DNA from 3 places in the Dickeya aquatica genome. Region 1 is predicted to be linked to each of the others. Evidence: predicted binding sites of a transcription regulator. Region 1 holds the regulator's gene; each other region holds the start of a gene.
What was found. Region 1 encodes LexA, which represses DNA repair genes until DNA is damaged. Its sites were predicted from a motif close to TNCTGTATGTACATACAGNA; they were not measured.
Positions count from the first base shown of each region.

Region 2: mutH (DNA mismatch repair endonuclease MutH) is a predicted target of LexA. The motif match lies at 3,659-3,678, and genes of this name have one in related genera.
Region 3: uvrA (excinuclease ABC subunit UvrA) is a predicted target of LexA. The motif match lies at 5,666-5,685, and genes of this name have one in related genera.

Region 1 is NZ_LT615367.1:600,148-607,742, reverse strand. It holds gene DAQ1742_RS02775 (glutathione S-transferase family protein) at 67-1,050, shown strand; gene DAQ1742_RS02770 (LysR family transcriptional regulator) at 1,138-2,040, opposite strand; gene DAQ1742_RS02765 (pirin family protein) at 2,149-2,883, shown strand; gene zur (zinc uptake transcriptional repressor Zur) at 3,030-3,539, shown strand; gene lexA (transcriptional repressor LexA) at 3,760-4,371, opposite strand; gene DAQ1742_RS02750 (diacylglycerol kinase) at 4,481-4,846, opposite strand; gene plsB (glycerol-3-phosphate 1-O-acyltransferase PlsB) at 4,975-7,464, shown strand; gene ubiA (4-hydroxybenzoate octaprenyltransferase) at 7,512-7,595, opposite strand, start outside.
Region 2 is NZ_LT615367.1:3,348,627-3,356,221, reverse strand. It holds gene DAQ1742_RS15300 (YggL family protein) at 1-180, shown strand, start outside; gene DAQ1742_RS15295 (YggN family protein) at 230-973, shown strand; gene DAQ1742_RS15290 (NADP(H)-dependent aldo-keto reductase) at 1,064-2,104, opposite strand; gene DAQ1742_RS15285 (YgdI/YgdR family lipoprotein) at 2,285-2,503, opposite strand; gene mutH (DNA mismatch repair endonuclease MutH) at 2,730-3,416, opposite strand; gene rppH (RNA pyrophosphohydrolase) at 4,148-4,675, shown strand; gene ptsP (phosphoenolpyruvate--protein phosphotransferase) at 4,690-6,936, shown strand; gene lgt (prolipoprotein diacylglyceryl transferase) at 7,201-7,595, shown strand, end outside.
Region 3 is NZ_LT615367.1:3,729,185-3,736,779, reverse strand. It holds gene DAQ1742_RS16985 (DUF4255 domain-containing protein) at 1-59, opposite strand, end outside; gene DAQ1742_RS16980 (hypothetical protein) at 389-898, shown strand; gene DAQ1742_RS16975 (Rossmann-fold NAD(P)-binding domain-containing protein) at 1,087-1,716, shown strand; gene DAQ1742_RS16970 (flavin reductase family protein) at 1,758-2,336, shown strand; gene DAQ1742_RS16965 (reverse transcriptase domain-containing protein) at 2,483-4,363, opposite strand; gene DAQ1742_RS16960 (single-stranded DNA-binding protein) at 4,978-5,538, opposite strand; gene uvrA (excinuclease ABC subunit UvrA) at 5,781-7,595, shown strand, end outside.

The sequences.
Region 1 (7,595 bases):
ACTATTTCATGGCAGTCAACAGCCCGCTGTTGGCTGCCATTGTCGTTATTCTGGGAGGAGACCGTTATGGGATTGTTGGTTGAAGGCGTATGGCACGATACATGGTATGAAACCCAGTCCTCGGGCGGGCATTTCAAACGACCAGAGACCTTTTTCCGCAACTGGGTGACTGCCGATGGCAAACCTGGCCCAACGGGCACCGGTGGCTTCAACGCAGAGCCCGGTCGCTACCACCTGTATGTTTCATTGGCTTGCCCCTGGGCCCACCGCACCTTGCTGATGAGAAAACTCAAAGGGCTGGAGCAACACATCGGCGTCAGCGTGGTACACCCACTGATGTTAGAGCATGGCTGGACATTCGAAACCGATTTTCCACAGGCCACTGGCGACACACTTTACCAACACGACTTCCTGTATCAGTTGTATTTACATGCCAAAGCCGATTACAGCGGACGCGTTACTGTCCCTGTGCTGTGGGATACCAGACAGCACACCATCGTCAGCAATGAGTCTGCGGATATTATCCGTATGTTTAACAGCGCGTTCGATGCATGCGGAGCCACTCCCGGCGACTATTACCCGTCCGCACTCAAAGCACAGCTCGATGAACTCAACGCATGGATTTACCATCAGCTTAACAACGGTGTCTATAAAGCAGGCTTCGCCACCACCCAGCAGGCCTATGACGAATCGGTCAGTCAGGTGTTTCATGCGCTCGAAAGTCTTGAAGCACGTCTGAGCCAGTATCGTTATCTGACCGGCGATCGTCTGACCGAAGCGGATATCCGGTTATGGACAACCTTGATCCGTTTTGATCCGGTCTACCACACGCATTTTAAGTGTGACAAACGCCGCTTAAGCGACTACCCAAACCTCTATGGCTATCTGCGTGACATTTATCAACTGCCAGGCATTGCTGATACCGTCGCGATGGATCATATTCGCCATCACTACTATTGCAGCCATGCCAGCCTCAACCCACATGGCATTATTTCCGCCGGGCCTCAGGCCGATTTAACCACTGCGCACGGCCGCGATAAACGCAACTAAAAAGCATCTATCGCGCATATCAGCTGCATCTGGGCACCCTCCCCGGCAATCACGCCGGTGACGTGGTGCTCTGTCAATCCGCGGTTATCATGAAGACGAGGTGTTAAAAACACGCGGGATCTCACGTAAAAACCACGCTTTGGCTTCACCCATACTGTCACGCCGCCAGGCCATGATTATCTGCCCTTCCAGAATATTTTCCGGGCTAACCACCCGCAGTCGGCCTTCGGCAATATCCTTTGCCACCATGTCATAAGGCATCGTGGCAACACCTAACCCCGCCAGCAGCGCACGTCGTTTATCATCCAGCGAGCTGACGGTAAGTCGTGGCTGTTTATCCAGCAGTTGCACGGTGAGTACCGGGCGTTCACGGGCGGTATCGGCAATGGCAATCCCCCGATATTTAATACGGCTGACTTCTGATAAAGGTTCCGGCTCGTCATGAATAGGATGATCCGGGCTGGCAACATAGACATTCTTGATGGTGTAAAGCTTGCGGGTATTAATTTCAGAAGAGGAGCGAAAATGCATATCCGGGGCAATCACAATATCCGCTCGCCCCTGCTCCAGCCGCTCCCAGGCTCCCGCCAGCACTTCTGTCAATAATGACACCTGTGTGTTAGCTTTCAGCGACAGTTTATCGAGCAGCGGAAACAGGCGATCAACAGGCACCAGTGCCTCGAATACAATCGTAAGATGGGTTTCCCACCCTCTCGCCAGCGCCTCGGCATCTGTCGTCAGTTTATCCGCCGCCTCCAGCAGGATACGACCACGCTCCAGCAGCATGCGCCCGACATTGGTAAATTTGGTACGATGACCGGAACGGTCAAACAGCACCACATCCAGCTCATCTTCCAGTTTTTGCATGGTATAACTCAGCGCAGAAGGCACCCGCCCCAGTTCATCCGCCGCGGCCGCAAAGCTTCCACGGCGGTCAATCGCATCCATGACGCGTAATGCTTCTAGTGTTAATGCCCGTTCCTTTGCCATGTTTCACTCATTCAGGATTTTTGAACGTGCCGACCAGATTAACTGGCTAACAATCCATCGTCCAGACAATTACTATCGCGTTATCAATAATTCTCAGGATTGAATACCATGATCATTAGCAGAGCAGCGCAACAGTGCGGCCAGGCTGACTATGGCTGGTTACAGGCTCGTTATACCTTTTCTTTCGGCCACTATTTCGATCCTGAGCTACTGGGGTTTGCCTCGCTGCGCGTGCTCAATCAGGAAGTGCTGGCTCCGGGTGCAGCCTTTCAGCCCCGCACGTATCCGCGCGTAGACGTGCTGAATATTTTGCTGCAAGGTGAGGCGGAATACCGTGACAGCAACGGCAACCATGTCAGGGCTAAAGCCGGTGAAGCCTTGTTACTTGCCACGCAACCGCATGTCAGCTACAGCGAACATAATATCAGTGAAGACACATCCCTGACGCGGATCCAGTTGTGGCTGGATGCCTGCCCGATGCGGGAAAATCAGTGCGTGCAGCGCACCAGCTTAGTCGATACCCCTCACCAGTTGCTGGCCTCACCGGAGGAAACAGACACCGGGCTTCATCTGCGCCAGCAGGTATGGATACACCATCTGAACCTGGCAGCGGATACCGAACATACCCTGACACTGCATGGCAGCCGGGCCTATCTGCAATCTATCTACGGTACCGTCCGTATTCAGGGTAACGAGACATCAGATAACGATTCCCCCGCGCAGCCAGACTCCTGTTCAAACCTGCTCCATTGTGGTGATGGCGCATTTGTAAAACAAGAAAACACCCTCACTCTTAAAGCACAAACTGAGGCACGGCTGTTATTGATAGACCTTGCCGCCTGATAACAGCTATCGGCAAAGCAGTGTTCAGACTCTGCGCACCACCGCGCTCAGGCTGCTTTTCCTTGCACTGAGGGTGGTATCTCGGTGTTTTAATTCAGTCATGGTAAGATAGCGAATTATCTCAAACTCGCTTCAGGGTTACTGCTATGGATTCAACCAATCCGGACACTCTCCTTGCCCAGGCTGAACAGCTTTGCCAGCAACGTAATGTACGCCTGACACCACAGCGGCAGGAGGTGTTACGCTTGATGGCCCTGCAAAGCGGTGCGATCAGTGCCTATGACTTACTGGATCTGCTGCGTCTCTCGGAGCCGCAGGCCAAACCCCCGACCGTTTACCGCGCGCTGGATTTTCTGCTGGAGCAAGGATTCATCCACAAAGTAGAATCCACGAACAGTTATGTCCTGTGCCATCATTTCGAAGAGCACAGCCACACCTCTGCACTGTTCATTTGTGACCGCTGTGGTCACGTCACAGAACGCCAGACACAAGGCGTTGAAGAAACATTGCAACAGTTAGCCAGGCAGTCAGGATTCGCACTGCGCCACAGTATTGTGGAAGCGCATGGGTTATGTGACGAGTGTCAAAAAGTGGAGTCATGTGAGCACCGGGACAGTTGCACCCACGATCACAGCATTGTGGTGAAAAAACGCTGACGTATCCGCTCCGCTTGTCATGATGAAGCTGGCGTGACGTGGCGACATGCGTGTGAAGTAACGCGATGCTTCACACGGTTTTTCCGCTCTATCACGATATTGCTGAAATGCCCCTGCCCGCTACATTCACTTCTGACATTCTGCCGTTTCCTGCACCGTTTCCTTTACTTTCAGCTTTGCCTTCGCTTGCTTAATGTCGGCCGATGAATCTGCGTGGGGTTTACCCCCAGTCACTGTTACGAATCACGCCAACAGCCAACCCTTCAATCGAGAAAGCCTGCTCGCGCAAATCAACCACTATTGGCGCAAAATCCTTGTTTTCCGCCAGCAACTGCACCACATTGCCTTGTTTCTTCAAGCGCTTAACCGTGACCTCATCCTCAATACGTGCCACAACGACCTGCCCGTTGTGTACATCCTGTGTTTTATGCACTGCCAGTAAGTCACCATCAAGAATACCAATGTCTTTCATAGACATACCGCTAACGCGCAGCAAAAAATCAGCGCTGGGTTTAAACATGGCAGGGTCAACCTGATAGTGACATTCAATATGCTGCTGTGCCAGCAACGGTTCACCGGCTGCAACGCGCCCAATAAGCGGCAAACCGAGATCCTCTTCTTCCATCAGCAAGCGGATGCCACGAGACGCCCCGGTAACAATCTCGATAACCCCTTTGCGTGCCAGCGCTTTGAGATGTTCTTCCGCCGCATTCGGTGAGCGGAAACCAAGCTGACTGGCAATTTCTGCCCGGGTGGGCGGCATACCGCTCTGCGCGATATGATCACGAATCAGGTCATAAACCTGTTGCTGTCTGGTGGTTAAGGTTTTCATTCCGCCCCCTGTTTGTTTATACAGTTTTGCTGTGAGTATATACAGGGAAAGTGCCAATGGGAACCGTGATATCGCTATTGCACGGATTTTTCGACGATTATGCAAACCGTCACGCAAAACGGCTCCATAACAGTGATACCCAGACGATCGCGGCCAAGACACAGGCGACAAAGACCGCCGCAGAACCAATATCTTTTGCCCGCCCCGACAGTTCGTGATAGTCCAGACCAACGCGGTCTACCACCGCTTCAATAGCGCTGTTTACCAGCTCAAACAGCACTATCAACACCACCGACCCGACCAGCAACAGCCGCTCTATGGTTGAAACAGGCAAGACACTCGCCACAAGCACCGCAACAAGCAGCAAAACCGACTCCTGTCGAAAGGCTGCTTCATGTTGCCACGCCTGCCTCAGGCCCTGTAGCGAATACCCTGCGGCTTTGACAATGCGGGTAATTCCTGTTGTCTTATTCATGATGACTCCACCTGTAATTTGTGATTGGCCGCAATTTTAACGCGTCCACATGATTGCATCACCACAGATATCCTGTTGGGTTTCTGGTATCCTTGGCGCGCGTTGCTAACAAGAGGCTTCTGGTTGTTATGTCAGGTTGGCGTAAAATTTACTACAAGTTACTGAATTTCCCTCTAAAACTCTTAGTAAAGAGTAAGGTTATTCCGCAGGATCCCGTTAACGAACAACGTCTGGATCCCTCAAGACCGATATTTTATGTGCTGCCTTATAGCTCTAAGGCAGACCTGCTGACGTTGCGCACCAAGTGTCTGGAATTACATTTGCCAGACCCATTGCAACCGCAGCAAATCGATGGCAAAACCCTGCCGAGCTACGTTTTTGTTAACGATGGCCCACGCCTGTTTCGCTACTACGTGCCGAAACAGCAGTCGATCAAACTGTTTCATGACTATCTGGATTTGCATCGCAACAACCCAGAGCTGGATATACAAATGGTGCCTGTCGCGGTTATGTTTGGCCGCTCGCCGGGTCGTGAAGGCCAGCATCAGGACGCGCCGCACCTGCGCCTGCTGAACGGTATCGAGAAGTTTTTCGCCGTTTTGTGGCTGGGGCGTGACAGCTTCGTGCGTTTTTCGGTGCCGGTATCACTGCGCTATATGGCGACAGAGCATGGTACTGACAAGACGATTGCCCACAAGCTGGCACGCGTCGCTCGCATGCACTTCTCCCGCCTGCGGCTGGCAGCCGTCGGCCCAAGACTGCCAGTGCGTCAGGCGTTGTTTAATCAGTTGCTTACCTCTCGTGCCATTGCCAAGGCGATTGATGATGAAGCACGGGTGAAGAAAATCTCCCACGACAAAGCGCAGCAAAACGCGATTGCGTTACTCGAAGAGATAGCGGCTGATTTCTCTTATGAAGCGGTCAGGCTCTCTGACCGGGTGCTGAGCTGGACGTGGAACCGGCTGTATCAAGGCATCAACGTTCATAATGCCGAACGTGTGCGTCAACTCGCTCAGGATGGCCATGAGATTGTCTATGTGCCTTGCCATCGCAGCCACATGGATTACCTGCTGTTGTCCTATGTGCTCTATCATCAGGGGCTGGTTCCCCCGCACATTGCCGCAGGCATCAACCTCAATTTCTGGCCTGCCGGCCCGATATTCCGCCGCCTCGGTGCCTTCTTTATCCGCCGTACCTTCAAAGGGAACAAGCTCTACTCCACGCTGTTTCGTGAATATCTGGGCGAGTTGTTTACCCGCGGCTACTCGGTAGAGTATTTCGTCGAAGGCGGGCGCTCACGCACAGGCCGACTGCTGGAGCCGAAAACCGGTACACTGGCGATGACCATTCAGGCGATGCTGCGCGGCGGCACTCGCCCGATTACGCTAGTGCCAGTGTATATCGGCTACGAACATGTGATGGAAGTCGGCACCTATGCCAAGGAGTTACGTGGTGCGACCAAAGAGAAAGAGGGATTCCTGCAAATGGTGCGTGGGCTGCGTAAGCTGCGCAACCTCGGCCAGGGCTATGTCAACATCGGTGAGCCGCTGACGTTGACGACCTATCTCAATCATCATGTGCCGCAATGGCGCGATGCGATTGACCCTATCGACCCGCAACGCCCGGCATGGCTTACGCCAACCGTACAGCACATTGCCGATGATATTATGGTTCGCATCAATAATGCGGCAGCGGCCAATGCGATGAACCTGTGCTGTACCGCGTTGCTGGCTTCACGCCAGCGGGCGTTGACGCGCGAGCAAATGGAAGAGCAGTTAGCGTGTTATTTGCAGCTACTGCGCAACGTGCCTTATAGCAGTGATGTTACGGTACCGAACAAAACGGCAGCGGAACTGCTGGAACATGCGCTGGGCATGAACAAGTTTGAGGTAGAAAAGGATAATGTTGGCGACATCATCATTCTGCCGCGCGAGCAAGCGGTCTTGATGACCTACTACCGCAATAACATTCATCATTTGTTGGTGCTGCCGTCATTGATTGCCAGTATCGTCATGCACCGTAGGCGCATTAGCACATCCGCGCTGTTGCACCAACTGACCTTAATCTATCCGCTGTTGCAGGCAGAGCTGTTTTTGCACCATGACAAAGCCGACCTGTCAGGCATTCTCGATAAACTGGTAACCGAGCTTGTCAGCCAGCGCCTGATTATCAACAACGCCGGTGAGCTGGAATTAAACCCGGCGCGCATTCGTACCCTGCAATTACTGGCCGCGGGTATCCGCGAAACCTTGCAGCGCTATACCATCACGCTGGCACTGCTGCATGCCAACCCGTCCATCAGTCGCGGTGCGCTGGAAAAAGAGAGCCGCAGCATGGCGCAACGCCTTTCTGTACTGCATGGTATTAATGCACCCGAGTTCTTTGACAAGGCCGTGTTCTCAACGCTGGTCAATACACTGCGTAATGAAGGGTATTTCAGCGACAGTGGCGAAGCGGTGCAAGAGCAAGTCCAGGCCATGTATACCATGCTGGGCGATCTCATCACACCGGAAGTGAGGCTGACCATAGAAAGTGCCAGTCTGGCGCAGGACAGTGGCGCATCATCGCCAGAGGAAGAGCAGGCCGAAGTACGAGAAGAGAAAGAAGACGCGCAATAAGCATGATGCCCTGCGGAAACATGACCGCAGGGCATTTTTGACGTTGATTACAAACTGAATAAAATACCGAAAAACAACACCATACCAACGTAGTTATTGTTCCTGAATGCGCGAAAGCAGTTATCGCGCTC
Region 2 (7,595 bases), 1.8 Mb from region 1:
GCCTTTGAAGGCAGCGGTTACTTGCAGTGGCAGGGATTGGTGTGCATGCAAAAATTGGGTAATTGCACCGATGCGCATCGTGAGCTGGTGAAAAACTGGCTTGACGCCCATCAGTTGACAGACGTGACCGTGAGCGATCTGTTCGACATTTGGTGGGATCTCCCGGCTAATCTTGCTTAAAACACCCGTTTCCCCGGCCTGATATCAGGCCGTTTTTTCAGGAGTCTTTATGGTGTTGCATCAACATAAAACGGCATTGCGTAACGTATTTATGGCAACCCTGATGCTGCTGGCCGGACAGGTACAGGCTGCGTATCAGTGCAACGTCAATCCTCAGGATGACATTACCATTACCCCACAAAGCGTTAGCTTAACCGGCGTAAGCGGCGATGTGCAGATTTCGCCCCAAGGCGATGTGCAGCGTTATGGTCGCTCGGTGTCGCTAACGGCGACGCAGCGCCAGCAGGCGCAGGCTTATCAGGCTGAGTTGCGCCAGCAGTTACCGTGGATTGACGACGGGGCCAGGCAGCGTCTGGAGCGTGCGCGACAAGCGCTGGATAAGGTGATTGTGCAGCAGCTCGGTGCTGACAGCCGTGTCCGTGGCCGTCTGACCTCGCTCGATGAGCAGCTAAAGCAGCAGATGAGCCGGATTATCGAACACCGTGCGGATGGGCTGGCGTTCCACCATCAGGCTATTCGTCAGGTGGAGCAAGAAGGCCGTCAGATTGTCGAGCGAGCGATGGGCGGCGTGTTGCAAGATAGCCTCAATGAAATGGGCGTTAAGCAGATGAGCGGCAGCGGTGGCGGCAACCCGTTGCAGGCGATGATGGGCAATCTGGGCGGCTTGCAAAAAGCGATTCAGGCCGAATGGAGTAATCAGGAATCTGATTTCCAGCGTTTTGGTCATGACGTCTGTAACCGGGTCACGGCACTGGAAAACCAACGTATTCAGTTGTTGCAAGGCATGAAATAAAACCTCATGCCTTGAGGCCAACGGCATGGGCATACCGTACCGTGTTGGTGTCGCAGGCAGGCCTCACAGAGGCAAAGCCTGCGGTAAGATTTAAGGGGCAGGGATGGTAAAGCGGCGGTGAATGGCTTCCAGTTCGGCCAGCAACTCGTCACCCAGCGTGACGTTCAGGCTGTCTAAATTAGTTTGTAATTGAGCCAGTGTGGTTGCACCCAGCAGCGTACTGGCGACAAACGGCTGTTGGCGTACGAAAGCCAGCGCCATTTGTGCCGGGTCGAGCCCGTGTTTTTGCGCCAGAGCAACATACTCGGCAATCGCTTGCTGAGTGTGGGGCGCTGAATAGCGCACAAAACGGCTGAATAGCGTGTTACGCGCACCGGCAGGTTTCGCGCCGTTCAAATATTTTCCGCTCAGGGTGCCAAAAGCCAGCGGCGAGTAGGCCAGCAATTCCACCCCCTCATGCTGACTGATTTCCGAAAGGCCGACCTCAAAACTGCGATTCAGCAGGCTATAGGGGTTCTGGATGGAAACAATGCGGGGCAGGTCGTGCTTTTCCGCCAGTTGCAGGTAGCGCATCACTCCCCACGGGGTTTCGTTTGAGACGCCAATATAGCGGATTTTACCGGCCCGAACCTGTTCGCTCAGGGCTTCTAAGGTTTCAAGCAGTGTGACAACGGGTTTTTCGCTGGTGTATTGATAATTCAGCTTACCAAAGCAGTTGGTTTGACGTTGCGGCCAATGCACCTGATAGAGATCGATATAATCGGTATTCAGGCGCTTTAAGCTCTCATCCAATGCGGCGCGGATATTTTTGCGATCCAGCGCCTGCTGTGGTCGCACGCTGTTGTCACTCGCCCGTACCGGGCCTGCTACCTTGCTTGCAATGATCAGCTTTTCGCGCCCGCCACGGCTTTTCAGCCAGGAACCGATATAACTCTCTGTCAGCCCTTGTGTTTCTGAACGCGGTGGCACCGGGTAGATTTCTGCGGTATCAATCAGGTTGACGCCGCTGGCGACAGCAAGATCCAATTGAGCATGCGCATCCGCTTCGCTGTTCTGTTCACCAAAGGTCATGGTGCCAAGCGCCAGCGTACTGACTTCCAGACTGCTGTGGGGAATACGATGATAGTGCATTGCAGTTTCCTTTTTATTCTTCTAAATAAGGTCGGTGCGTAAGGCACCTCACTGGCGACTATAACCAAGCCGAGGCGAGGGGGAAGTTTCTTTATGCCGGAAAAACGAGGTGGAAAGCGGTGAAAGCGCCGGGCCTGAAGGTGTCTGGCGCGCCCAGGGAAAATGCAGTGTGGCCGTCTGTCAGCGTTCAATAACCTGAGAAACGCTATCAGGGTGGAGCTGGTGACGGGAACCATCTTCATCAGTATAACTGAGCAGGCCGGTAGCCGGGTCAAGCGCGGGTTTTCCCTGCGCCAGTAGCATCTGCCCCTCTTTGGTGGCGATGACGTAGTGACGGGTACAGCCACAAAGCAGGAAGACAGACGTCAGGGCTAAGACGGTGATAAGCCGGGATCGCATACTGAGTTTACCTGTGATTTAGCAAAAAAATTGAACCTCTTGCCAGTTTAGCAAAGCCTTATCAGCCTGTGGCTAGGATTTTGGTCAAAAAAATTAAAAAGATACGTAAGGACATATAGAGAAATAGCACGTTAGTTATTTCCCTATGAAATAGGGGTGATTTTTAGCAGGATTGTCTTGGTGATTCAGGGCTTTTTGCACTGATAAGGTTGAGTGCTCAGGCGCGTTACAGCAAGAAATGGCGCGCCAGCAATGGTGTGGTAAAGGTTTTCTTGAGATAAAAGCCACGCGGTAGCGTCAGGATAGGCTGGCCATGTTCGCCAATGGCTTCGGTTAATACGCGGCTATTGGCGGCCTTGGGGCGCAACTGTAATACTTCACCATGACGAGCGGTAATACTTTCCACTTTACCCAGAACAATCAAGTCCATCAGCTCTTCCCAATCCTGACGTAACCGCCTCTCTTCCTCTTCATTTGGGCTCCACAGCAAAGGGGCTCCGATATGGCGCTCTCCCAGCGGGATGGCCCGTGAGCCTTCAACCGGGATCCACAGCACTTTGGCAAGCTTGCGACGTACATGACTGCTCTGCCAGGTTACGCCGCTATTTCCGGTCAGGGGAGCAACACAGACAAACGTGGTTTCCAGTGGACGGCCTTGTTCATCAATTGGGATAGTTTTTAGTTCTACGCCGAGCTCGGGGAAATCTTGTTCAGGCTTACTGCCTGCGCTGGCACCGAGAAAACGCTCCAGTAATGTACCAATCCACCCTTTGTCGCGCTTGAGATTGGCTGGCAGTGGCAGGTGGGCAAACTGGGCCAGTTCGGCAAGCGAGTAGCCTGCCAGTGCTTGTGCGCGCCGCAATAGCGCCTGTTCGTTGTCTGGTGCCTGTTGGTGGAGTCTTGGGGTGTTCATGCCGAACCCGTCTATTGAATGTGATTTGATTAAAAATTGAGCGCCAATAAGGCGGGCTTTTACCCGGCTACCCGATATGGTGCTGAAAAATAATAATAGCATGATTATGCTGTGATTTTTTTTCTTTGCCGTGGAGCGAAAATCAGAGTCTCCGGTTTTGTTCATGACAAGCCACCGACAATGAACAGGATTTTACACTAGGTTATCCACAGATTTTTGGGATAACCGGGATAACCGGGGATCACTGTTTTGATTTACAGCCTTGACGAGGGGCAGATTTGCTGGTTTTGGTGATTTTTTGGCTGCTTTTACGCCATGGCCTGTGGATAACGGCTTGGTCGTGCGATCTTTAGCCATTCTGAATGTTGCGCCCGATCACAGTTAAGGTAGCCGGTGGAAAACGTCGTCAGGAATCGTTTAATTGTTTGAAAGAAAATAGCTATTTTTAATAGCTGTGGATAAGGGGAATTAAGTTAAAACAGGTTTTACTCACTTTTTCATGATGTTCTTCACAAAGATGTCCACAGAAAAAGTGAATAAAATGCCCTATTCACTGGCCGCATGTTTATAACTTGGCTGACATCTGTGGGTTAACCGTGTTTTATCAGGAGAATGGTCACGAGCCTCGCAATCGGGGCGCTTCTCGGGGGATGTAAAGCGGGAGTTTACCGCCTGTCAGGAGTGTGAAACAATCGGGCCATCTTTACATTCTTGTTTATTGAGGTAGTCCGGTGATCGACGATGATGGCTACCGCCCGAATGTTGGTATTGTCATTTGTAATCGGCAGGGCCAGGTCTTGTGGGCTCGTCGCTACGGCCAGCACTCCTGGCAGTTTCCCCAGGGGGGGATAAACCCCGGAGAAAGCGCGGAACAGGCCATGTACCGTGAACTGTTCGAGGAAGTGGGATTGCGGAAAAAGGACGTTCGTATTCTGGCTTCCACGCGAAGCTGGCTGCGCTATAAATTGCCAAAACGTTTGGTGCGTTGGGATACAAAACCGGTCTGTATCGGCCAAAAGCAGAAATGGTTTCTGCTACAGTTAATGTGTAATGAGTCCGATATTAATATGCAAAGTAGCGGTACGCCGGAGTTTGACGGCTGGCGCTGGGTAAGCTATTGGTATCCGGTGCGTCAGGTTGTGTCATTCAAACGTGATGTTTACCGAAAAGTAATGAAAGAGTTTGTCACCGCCGTTATTCAGCTACAGGAGAATTCGGCAGTCAGACTGCCCTCTGGTACCCGACGAAAACGAGGATAATCCGATCTATCATGATGCTCACGCGACTGCGAGAAATTATCGAGAAGGTGGCTGCCGCAGCCCGGTTGAGTGATGCATTAGAGATTTTGGTCAATGAAACCTGCCAGGCGATGGATACCGAGGTGTGCTCCATTTATCTGGCAGATAATGACCGCCAATGCTATTACCTGATGGCAACACGCGGGCTGAAAAAGCCGCGTGGCCGCACGATAACGCTGGCGTTCGGCCAGGGGATCGTCGGCCTGGTCGGCGAACGTGCCGAGCCTATCAATCTGGCTGATGCTCAAAGCCATCCCAGTTTTAAATTTATTCCCGCCGTGCGCGAGCAACATTTCCGCTCATTTCTGGGTGTGCCGATTATCCACCGGCGTCAGTTGCTGGGCGTGCTGGTGGTGCAGCAGCGTGAGCATCGCCAGTTCGATAAGAACGAAGAGTCATTTATGGTGACGCTGGCGACCCAAATGGCAGCCATCTTGTCCCAATCGCAGATGAAAGCGCTGTTTGGTCAGTACCGGCAAACACGGATAAAAGCGATGGTTGCCTCTTCCGGCGTGGCCATCGCGCCGGGCTGGCAGGATCGCAGCCAGCCATCGCTGGAACTGGTGTTCCCCGCCTCCAGCCTCGATAGCGATCGTGAACGATCCCGTCTGGTGATGGCGATGGAAGAGGCGGCTGCCGAATTTCGCCGCTTTAGCAAACGCTTTAGCGCCAGCGCGCAAAAAGAGAGCGCCGCTATCTTCGATTTCTACTCCCACCTGCTCAACGATGCGCGTCTTAAGCGTGACCTGTTTCAGGAAGTTGACACTGGCAGTGTGGCGGAATGGGCAGTAAAAGTGGTGATCGAGCGCTTTGCCGCCCAGTTTGCCAGCCTGCAAGATACTTACCTGCGCGATCGTTCCAGTGATTTACGTGCTCTCGGGCAACGCCTGCTGTTTCATCTTGATGATAATGCACAAAGCAACGGCCAGTGGCCGGAACGCTTTATTTTGGTTGCCGATGAGCTAACGGCCACCTTGCTGGCAGAAGTGCCGCAAGAGCGCCTGGCGGGCGTGGTTGCCTATGACGGTGCGGCCAATTCCCACGCGGCCATTATGGTGCGAGCGATGGGGATCCCCACCCTGATGGATGCGGATATCCAGCCTGAGTTGCTGCATCAGCGGTTACTGGTGCTGGATGGCTACCGGGGAGAGCTGCTGGTTGACCCGGAGCCCGTGCTGGTGCAGGAATACCAGCGTCTGCTGAGTGAAGAAAACGAGCTGACCCGGCTGGCGGAAGATGACATGGAACGCCCGGCCGTGCTCAAAACCGGTGAGCGCATGGAAGTGATGCTCAATGCCGGTTTGAGCGCCGAGCATGAAAAACGCTTTATCAATCAGGTTGATGGCGTGGGCTTATACCGCACTGAAATCCCGTTTATGCTGCAAAATGGTTTCCCTTCGGAAGAAGAGCAGATGACGCAATATGAAGGGATGCTACGTTTATACCCGTCGCGCCCCGTCATGCTGCGCACGCTGGATATCGGTGCTGACAAACAGTTGCCTTATTTACCCATCAGCGAAGAGAACCCTTGCCTTGGCTGGCGAGGTATTCGCGTCACACTCGATCAGCCGGAAATCTTTATGATTCAGGTGCGCGCGATGCTGCGCGCCAACGCGCAGATTGGCAATCTCCGTATTCTGCTGCCGATGATCAATAGCCTCGATGAGATAGATGAGGCAAAACGGCTGATTGAGCGGGCTCAGGCAGAAGTATCAGAAACGCTGGGATTCCCCGCTCCACGACCGCGGATCGGCATCATGCTGGAAGTGCCGTCGGTGCTGTTTTTACTGCCGCATTTGTCATCACGTATTGATTTTGTCTCGGTTGGCACCAATGACCTGACCCAGTATCTGCTGGCAGTCGATCGCAATAATCCTCATGTGGGCGCACTTTACGACAGCCTCCACCCCGCCATGCTGCACGCCTTGAATATGATTATCACCCACTGCCGGGAATATCAGTTGCCGGTGTCGGTGTGTGGGGAAATGGCGGGCGAGCCGATGGGGGCATTGCTGCTAACCGGACTTGGCTATCGCACGTTGAGCATGAACGGGCGCAGTGTCGCTCGTGTTAAATACCTGCTGCGGCGTATCGGTGCTGATGAATCGCACCAACTGGCACAAAAAGTCCTCGGTGCACAAACTGCCAGCGAAGTCCGGCAATGGGCGTCAATTTTTATTGAAGAACGCGGCCTGGGCGGTCTTATCCGTGGTGGGCGCTGAAAGTCTTATCGTGCCTGATGTTGCGCGCTCTGTGGTTTGGGTAATCCCGGAATGCTTACGCTCTTGACATGTCAAGAGCGGCAGGCCCGGTATCATAATGTTTACAGTTCTTTTATCCCGTCGTCGCCACCTGTGTTGACCAGCTATGCTATTATGCGCAACCGCACTCGGCAGACAGTTGCCAGGTGTGGTGAACGCGCTAAATCGCCCCCGATATCAGGGACTAGGCGGCAATAAAAGCAATAATCAATGTGGTGAACGACGATGACGAGCTATCTGGCATTTCCCCAGTTTGATCCGGTGATATTTTCAATAGGGCCGGTTTCCCTGCACTGGTACGGACTGATGTATTTGGTCGGGTTTGTTTTTGCCATGTGGCTGGCAGTGCGCCGGGCTGGGAAAAGCAATAGCGGCTGGCGCAAAGAGGAAGTGGAGAACCTGCTCTATTTCGGTTTCCTCGGGGTGTTTGTTGGCGGGCGGCTCGGGTACGTACTGTTCTACGCATTTCCCAATTTCCTGGCTAACCCGCTCTACCTGTTCCGGGTGTGGGATGGCGGAATGTCCTTCCACGGTGGCCTGCTTGGGGTTATCACCGTGATGTTGTGGTTTGCTCATCGTACCCGCCGCAATTTCTTCCATGTATCTGATTTTATGGCACC
Region 3 (7,595 bases), 1.4 Mb from region 1:
ATATTCTTTAAATATTGATTTAACTGTTTCGCCAGATAATCAAGAGAGGCGGAAATCATATAGTGTCCTTTATTACCCGCTTTGCTACATTGTCAGCGCGGCGATATGATGAATGAAAACCAGTATTGCTGATGAATAAAATGAGGGGAAGAGTGATCGGATATTTGGCGGGGTAAATAATAATTAAATCCAATTGATGATGGTGTAAGAATTTTTGTTTTAAAAAATACCTCAGAAATCTTTTTGACAACGAATCTCTATGATATTCTTAGGTGATTTTCTGCCTAACCCCGTTGTTTGAATAGAGTCTAAAGTGCATGCTTTTGCCTTTCTTTCATTTCGGGTTGGTATCATTTATTTTTCTTTTATCTGTCTGGAGGCTGTTTACATGACACTTGGTCGCTCTCTGTTTTTTCTCTTAAGCCTTGCTCTCGTTTCATCATACGCAACGGGTGCTGAAAAATGGTTTGATGGTGTTACCTGCAATACTGATATTCCCTCAGCATTAATCGGGCGTCATACGCCAAACGATCGGGTTGTCACTATCGAAGGTAGATACAAAAACATTGGTCTGGAAAATCATGGTGCATTTGGAATTGAAGAGGAGGGCGATCCCTGGACATTGACTTTCTGGCAAATATGCGGCCGAGAATATTTACTGCTTGAACGCCGTAGCGTCGTTAAGGATGTATTGATGTCTCCTTTGCCAAAAGAAAATCCTGCATCGAAAATCGTTTCTTGCGATGTTGACGACACGAATTCTTATAGCACGGCAATTACGTTCATTCCGTCAGAGGAGACGCCGTGGCCAAAACAGGTTAAGCAAGCCTGGATAGTCGATGACAAGAAACTCAAATTCTCGAAAATTGAAGGTAAAAAAATTGTTTGTAACCCATAGCAAAGATTTGAGCTGAATGGATACAACAGGTGAATGCGTTTGTGCAAAACTTGTGTGGTGCGTTCACCTAAGTCAGGACATGCGGCTGATGCCTGATGCATTTATACAATTCAGAGCACGCGCTGTTAGCGTATTTTGCCATTATGGCGATGTCGTTTCGCTCCCTAACCTCAAACAGAGAAATCAGCATGCGATTATTACTGGTCGGCGCAACCGGGCTGGTGGGGCAGCAGGTGTTATTACAGGCGCTGGCTGACTCACGAATTACGCAGGTGGTGACGCCGGTGCGGCGCGCATTACGCCCCCATGAGAAGCTGCTCGCGCCGTTGGTGAATTTTGAACATTTGCCGCAAGACGCCGCGTGGTGGCAGGCGGATGCAGTGATTTGCACGCTCGGCTCCACCATCAAGGCGGCAGGCAGTCAGGCGGCGTTTTACCGGGTCGATCACGACTACCCATTGGCCGTCGCGCGGCTGGCACAAGTGCACGGCACACCGGTCTATGTGTTGAATTCAGCGGCGGGTGCTAACGCCGCCTCGCGTTTTTTCTACAACCGGGTGAAAGGCGAACTGGAGCGCGATCTGGCCGGTGTGGGATTCTCCTCACTCACGCTGGTGCGTCCAGGGTTAATCGGTGGTGAGCGTGACGAGCGTCGGCCCGGTGAATGGGTGGCGCAGCAGTTACTGCGCGCACTACATCCGTTGCTGCCGCCACGCTGGCGTATTAATCCGGCTGATCGCATTGCGGATGCCTTGCTGGCCGCGGCGCTAAAGCCCGCCATTGGCGTGCATGTCATCCCCTCTGCGCAACTGGTGTAAGGTGTCAAGTGAAGGGAAAAGCGCATAACGCAGGAGTGGATATGAAGTGTGAGATGTTACCGGTTGAGCTGGCCAAGGCGTATCGGTTGATTAACCACGGGCCGACGGTGCTGGTGTCTGCCAGTCATGAAGGCATTGATGATGTGATGGCGGCCGCCTGGTGCTGCGGGTTGGATTTCACCCCGGCAAAACTGACAGTGGTGCTGGATAAGGCGAACAAAACCCGCGAGTTGCTGGAAAACAGCGGTTATTTCGCAATTCAGGTGCCGACGGTGGCACAACGGGAATTAACCCATCAGGTTGGCAGCATCAGCCTGCGCGATAACCCGGACAAACTGGCCCGCTGCCAGGTGGACCTGTTTCGTCGCAGCGAGTCGGATGTTCCTCTGGTTAGCGGTTGCGCTGCCTGGCTGTTGTGCAAACTGATCCCTGAACCTCACCACCAGCAAACTTACGATCTCTTTATTGGCGAAGTGATCGGTGCCTGGGCTGACTCACGAGTCTTTAGTGACGGTCACTGGCATTTTGAGGATGCTGACCCTATGTTACGCAGCCTGCACCATGTGGCCGGTGGGCATTATTATGCCATCGGCGATGCGCTGGATATGAAAGAAAAGTGATGATAAAACAACGCCCTGTGAGAACAGGGCGTTGAGAGGCAAGTCAGGCGGGTTAGTTGGGTAGGGTACGTGCGTCCTGACGGATTAGCCGTTACCCCCCACCGAACCGGACTTGCATATTTCTATGCATCCGGCTCTCCATTGGATCAAACAAAGTTTCTTCGGTCTGGCAGTGTTCCTCTGTGAAGGTTGACGTGACAGCTTCGGCAGATCACTAATGTTTTCCTGTTACGGGCAATCATCCGCTTCTTCCAGTTATCTGTACCCGACTTGATATCCTTAAGTTTCCTCACATGGTGGACTTCAAAAGGGCCGGTTCTGGTACCGCAATATTCACATTGGCATGCAGCCATTCTGTCCAGCAATTCAGTTCTACCAGAATATTTATGCGTATTCGGCAATATATCCGGTGAGCTGTGTTTGGGCGCACTCCTGTTTTTGAGTCTAAATACCTCCAACTCATATACCTTTCCATTACGATTTTCCCGATAAACATACCTGCCATCCGCTTGCCTTAACCGCCGCGCGATTTTGGTGCGAGATATCCGATGTTTACCTGCCAGCGTCTTATAAAGACTGTTTTCCCATATCCAATGCAACTTATTGAGATAGAGAACGGGGGCAAGATTGTAGTAATTCGCATAGCCGCGCATTTCGGCGTTGTACTGACCAATGATTTCATAGTCAGACATATGCATCATTGCTGGCCGAGCCGCACTATTACCATATCCGCCATCGTAATTCCCATAGCCACGTAGAGAGCAGAATTTAAGGATTCTTTCCCTCGGTACACCCAGATGGACGTGTTCCGTTATCGTACGTTTTACCGCATGAGTTTTACTTCCATCTGTATTAAGCCCTACAACACATTTGACCTGTTTTCTTTCACGGCGTGTTTTTATTTCGTAACCGAGAAAAGTGAATCCTTTCTTCGGGTCAACAATGCCGGATTTTTCCTTTGATATTTCCAGATGAAGTTCGGATTCAACAAAATCGACAACCTCTTCCATTATCTTTTTTGCCTCGCCTTTACTTCCTATCACACCAATCAGAAAATCATCAGCATATCGAACATAGCGCATTCTTTTGAATTCAGTATCATCCATAATAACACTGGATAGTGTACGCAATTGTTTCTCCAGTTCATCCGCTTCATGTTTCCATTTTTGGATTTTCTGCTCATCAGCAGGCATTCCTGAAGCGCCGAAACCTTGCCTGATCCATTTAATACGATTTGCCCGGTTTTGTAGTGCTCTTCTGTATATGGGATTGGGTTTCCTCCGTCCTCCTTTGCCGAACTCGGTGATTCTATTTTTCATAAATTCATCAAGCTCGTGGAGAAATACGTTGGCAAGAATAGGGGAGATAATTCCACCTTGTGGTGTTCCGCTATGAGTGCCAAAGTAACGCCAGTTGTCCAGATAGCCAGCTTTCAGGAACTTCTTGAGAAGCACCAGAAATTTGTTATCAGCGATCCGCTTGCTCAGGAATTTCAGCAGCAGATCGTGGTCAATGTTGTCGAAGTAACCTTTGATATCAACATCACATACCCATTTTGTTCCTTTCCAACCGTTTCTGATTTCTTTTAATGCAGAATGACAGGAACGCTCAGGCCTGAATCCATAGCTCCAGTCGCTAAAAACCGGTTCATAGATCTCTTCCAATAACATTCTCATTACTTCCTGTATTAATTTATCGTCTCCAGTTGGAATACCTAATGGACGTTTCTTTCCATTCGGTTTTCGGGCATCTTTAGGTATGTGCGTGCGCCTACAAGGTTTGGGTATGTACGAACCTGAGTCTATGAGATGAATAAGACTGATAATCCTGTCCACACTCATTCCATCCATCGTATTATTATTTATTCCTCTCGTCATGGCTCCCGAATTGGAATAAATATTAGCATAAGCTTGTGCCCAAAGATCTTTATTACTGCACATGATTTTATGCAGCTTCTTGATCTTATAACCTTGTATACTGGCTTTGTTTATACCACTTAGAGCATTGAGTGTTCTCTGTGATAGCACTGACTATCGAACCTCGCTTCTATTAGTATAGATCCAACTGACTCCCTTCCCCCTTACGAATATAATTTCATTGATAATTGCTTATCAGTTTATATATATTTTTCAGATTGGTTAGCAAATTGCGACTCCATTACAGAGCTACATTGGGTACTACGGAGTCTCCGTTACCATATTGGTTAATTACTTAACCAACTTAGGTAATCCCGTATTTCTTTGTAGTCAAGGTGCATCCCACTTAGGTTTCACTTACGTTCAATTACCACTCTCACCGAGCAGGTGCCAATATTGTTGGATATAGTAACCTTCTAAAAATAATTACTATAAATATTGGTATGACTCCTAAATAACCGTGAGCCATCGATATCCCGAAACCCACTATGAACTATGATTCAACCAATCAGGCTTAACCATATGGGATTTGCAATGGCTGGCGCAAAGTAGGTTATTTCCCCGCAACCAGCCTTTTCCTGACATGCTACACTCCCCTCCCTCTTTCGAGGTTCAAACCCATTACTGGGTAAGGATAAGTCAGGCTTGCAATAGGCACTCCAACAGCCTATGATTAATTCAATAAATCGAATTAACCACTTGATTTACAAAGCAAAACGGCGCACTCAGAACGGAATGTCGTCGTCAAAATCCATTGGCGGTTCGTTGCCCGGCATCGGCGCGCTTTGCTGCGGCCGGGACTGAGCACCACCGCTGAACTGGTTGGCTTGCTGCGGCTGTTGCGGTTGACCCCAACCACCTTGTGGCGCGTTACCGCCCATCGCGTTACCCATATTGCCGCCGCCCATGTTGCCACCCGCAGGTGCCCCGCCGCCGCTGCGGCCACCCAGCATCTGCATGCTGCCGGAAACATCGACCACCACTTCGGTGGTGTAACGGTCTTGCCCACTTTGATCCTGCCATTTGCGGGTGCGCAACTGGCCTTCGATATACACCTGAGAGCCTTTACGCAGATATTCACCGGCGATTTCTGCCAGCTTGCCGTAAAGGGCTACGCGGTGCCACTCGGTGCGCTCTTTCTGCTCGCCGGTTTGCTTATCGCGCCAGCTGTCCGACGTGGCCAGAGTCAGGTTGGCGACTGCGCCGCCGTTCGGCATGTAGCGAACTTCCGGGTCTTGACCCAGATTGCCGATAAGAATCACTTTGTTAACGCCTCTGCTGGCCATGTTGGTGTCTCCTGAAAAATCACTTTTTTAAAGTTTAAGCGAGCAATTCTATCACGCCACCGTGACAGATAATACCCGCGAGCCGTGCCGCATTCTTTTTTCCCCGGTGATGAAAATTGCCGTCAGATACTGGATATCCATTCAGTTTTGTTTGTGCCATAATCGATCGTTTCTACTGGCTTTCTTTGGCATACAGCCGCTGTGCCGGGGCCAACACTGTGTCTTTTGCGGGAAAAGTGTGCATGGATAAGATAGAAATTCGTGGTGCCCGAACCCATAACCTGAAGAACATTAACCTGGTGATTCCGCGCGATAAACTGATTGTCGTGACCGGGTTATCGGGTTCCGGCAAATCCTCGCTGGCGTTTGACACGCTGTATGCCGAAGGGCAGCGCCGTTATGTCGAGTCGCTGTCAGCTTATGCGCGTCAGTTCCTGTCGCTGATGGAAAAACCGGATGTAGACCACATCGAAGGGCTGTCGCCCGCCATTTCCATCGAGCAGAAATCCACATCGCATAACCCGCGGTCTACCGTGGGCACCATTACTGAAATTCATGATTACCTGCGTTTGCTGTTTGCCCGCGTCGGCGAGCCGCGTTGCCCGCAGCACGATATTCCGCTGGATGCCCAGACCGTCAGCCAGATGGTGGATAACGTGCTGGCCCAGCCGGAAGGCAAGCGGCTGATGCTGTTGGCACCTATCGTGAAAGATCGCAAAGGTGAACACACCAAGACACTGGAAAACCTGGCGACGCAGGGCTATATCCGTGCCCGCATCGACGGTGAAGTGTGCGATCTCTCCGATCCGCCGAAACTGGAATTGCAGAAAAAACACACCATCGACGTGGTGGTCGATCGTTTCAAGGTGCGTGAGGATCTGGCACAGCGCCTCGCTGAGTCATTTGAAACCGCACTGGAGCTTTCCGGGGGCTCCGTCGTGGTGGCGGACATGGATGACCCTCATGCGCCGGAACTGCTGTTCTCCGCCAATTTTGCCTGCCCGGTGTGCGGCTATAGCATGCATGAGCTGGAGCCGCGGCTGTTTTCCTTTAACAACCCGGCGGGAGCCTGCCCGAGCTGTGACGGGCTGGGCGTGCAGCAGTTTTTTGACCCGGCGCGCGTGGTGCAAAACGGCGAGCTGTCACTGGCCGGTGGCGCGATTCGCGGCTGGGATCGCCGCAATTTCTACTATTTTCAGATGCTGCGTTCGCTGGCAGAGCACTATGAGTTTGACGTTGAAGCGCCGTTCGACAGCCTTGGCGCATCGATTCAGAAAGTGATTCTGTACGGTTCCGGCAAAGAAAATATCGAATTTAAGTACATCAACGATCGCGGTGATACCTCGGTGCGCCGTCATCCGTTCGAAGGGGTGCTCAATAATATGGAGCGCCGCTACAAGGAAACCGAATCGACCGCGGTGCGCGAGGAACTGGCAAAGTTCATCAGCAACCGGCCCTGCGCCAGCTGTCACGGTACGCGTCTGCGTGAAGAGGCGCGCCACGTCTATGTGGAGCAGACCACGCTGCCGCAGATTGCCGACATGAGCATCGGCCATGCGCTGACCTTTTTCGAAAACATCAAACTGAGCGGCCAGCGGGCGAAAATCGCCGAAAAAGTGCTGAAAGAAATCGGCGACAGGCTGCGTTTTCTGGTTAACGTGGGGCTGAATTACCTGTCGCTGTCGCGCTCGGCGGAAACCTTGTCCGGCGGTGAGGCGCAGCGTATTCGTCTGGCCAGCCAGATTGGTGCCGGGCTGGTGGGCGTGATGTACGTGCTCGATGAGCCGTCTATCGGTTTGCACCAGCGCGACAACGAACGCCTGCTGGAAACCTTGATCCACCTGCGTAATCTCGGCAATACGGTTATCGTGGTGGAGCACGATGAAGATGCGATTCGCGCCGCTGACCACATTATCGATATTGGCCCCGGCGCAGGCGTGCACGGCGGGCAGGTGATCGCCGAAGGTACGGCAGCGCAGATCATGGCGACGCCGGAATCGCTGACCGGCCAGTTCCTGAGTGGCGCACGTAAAATCGAGATCCCGGCGCAGCGCGTA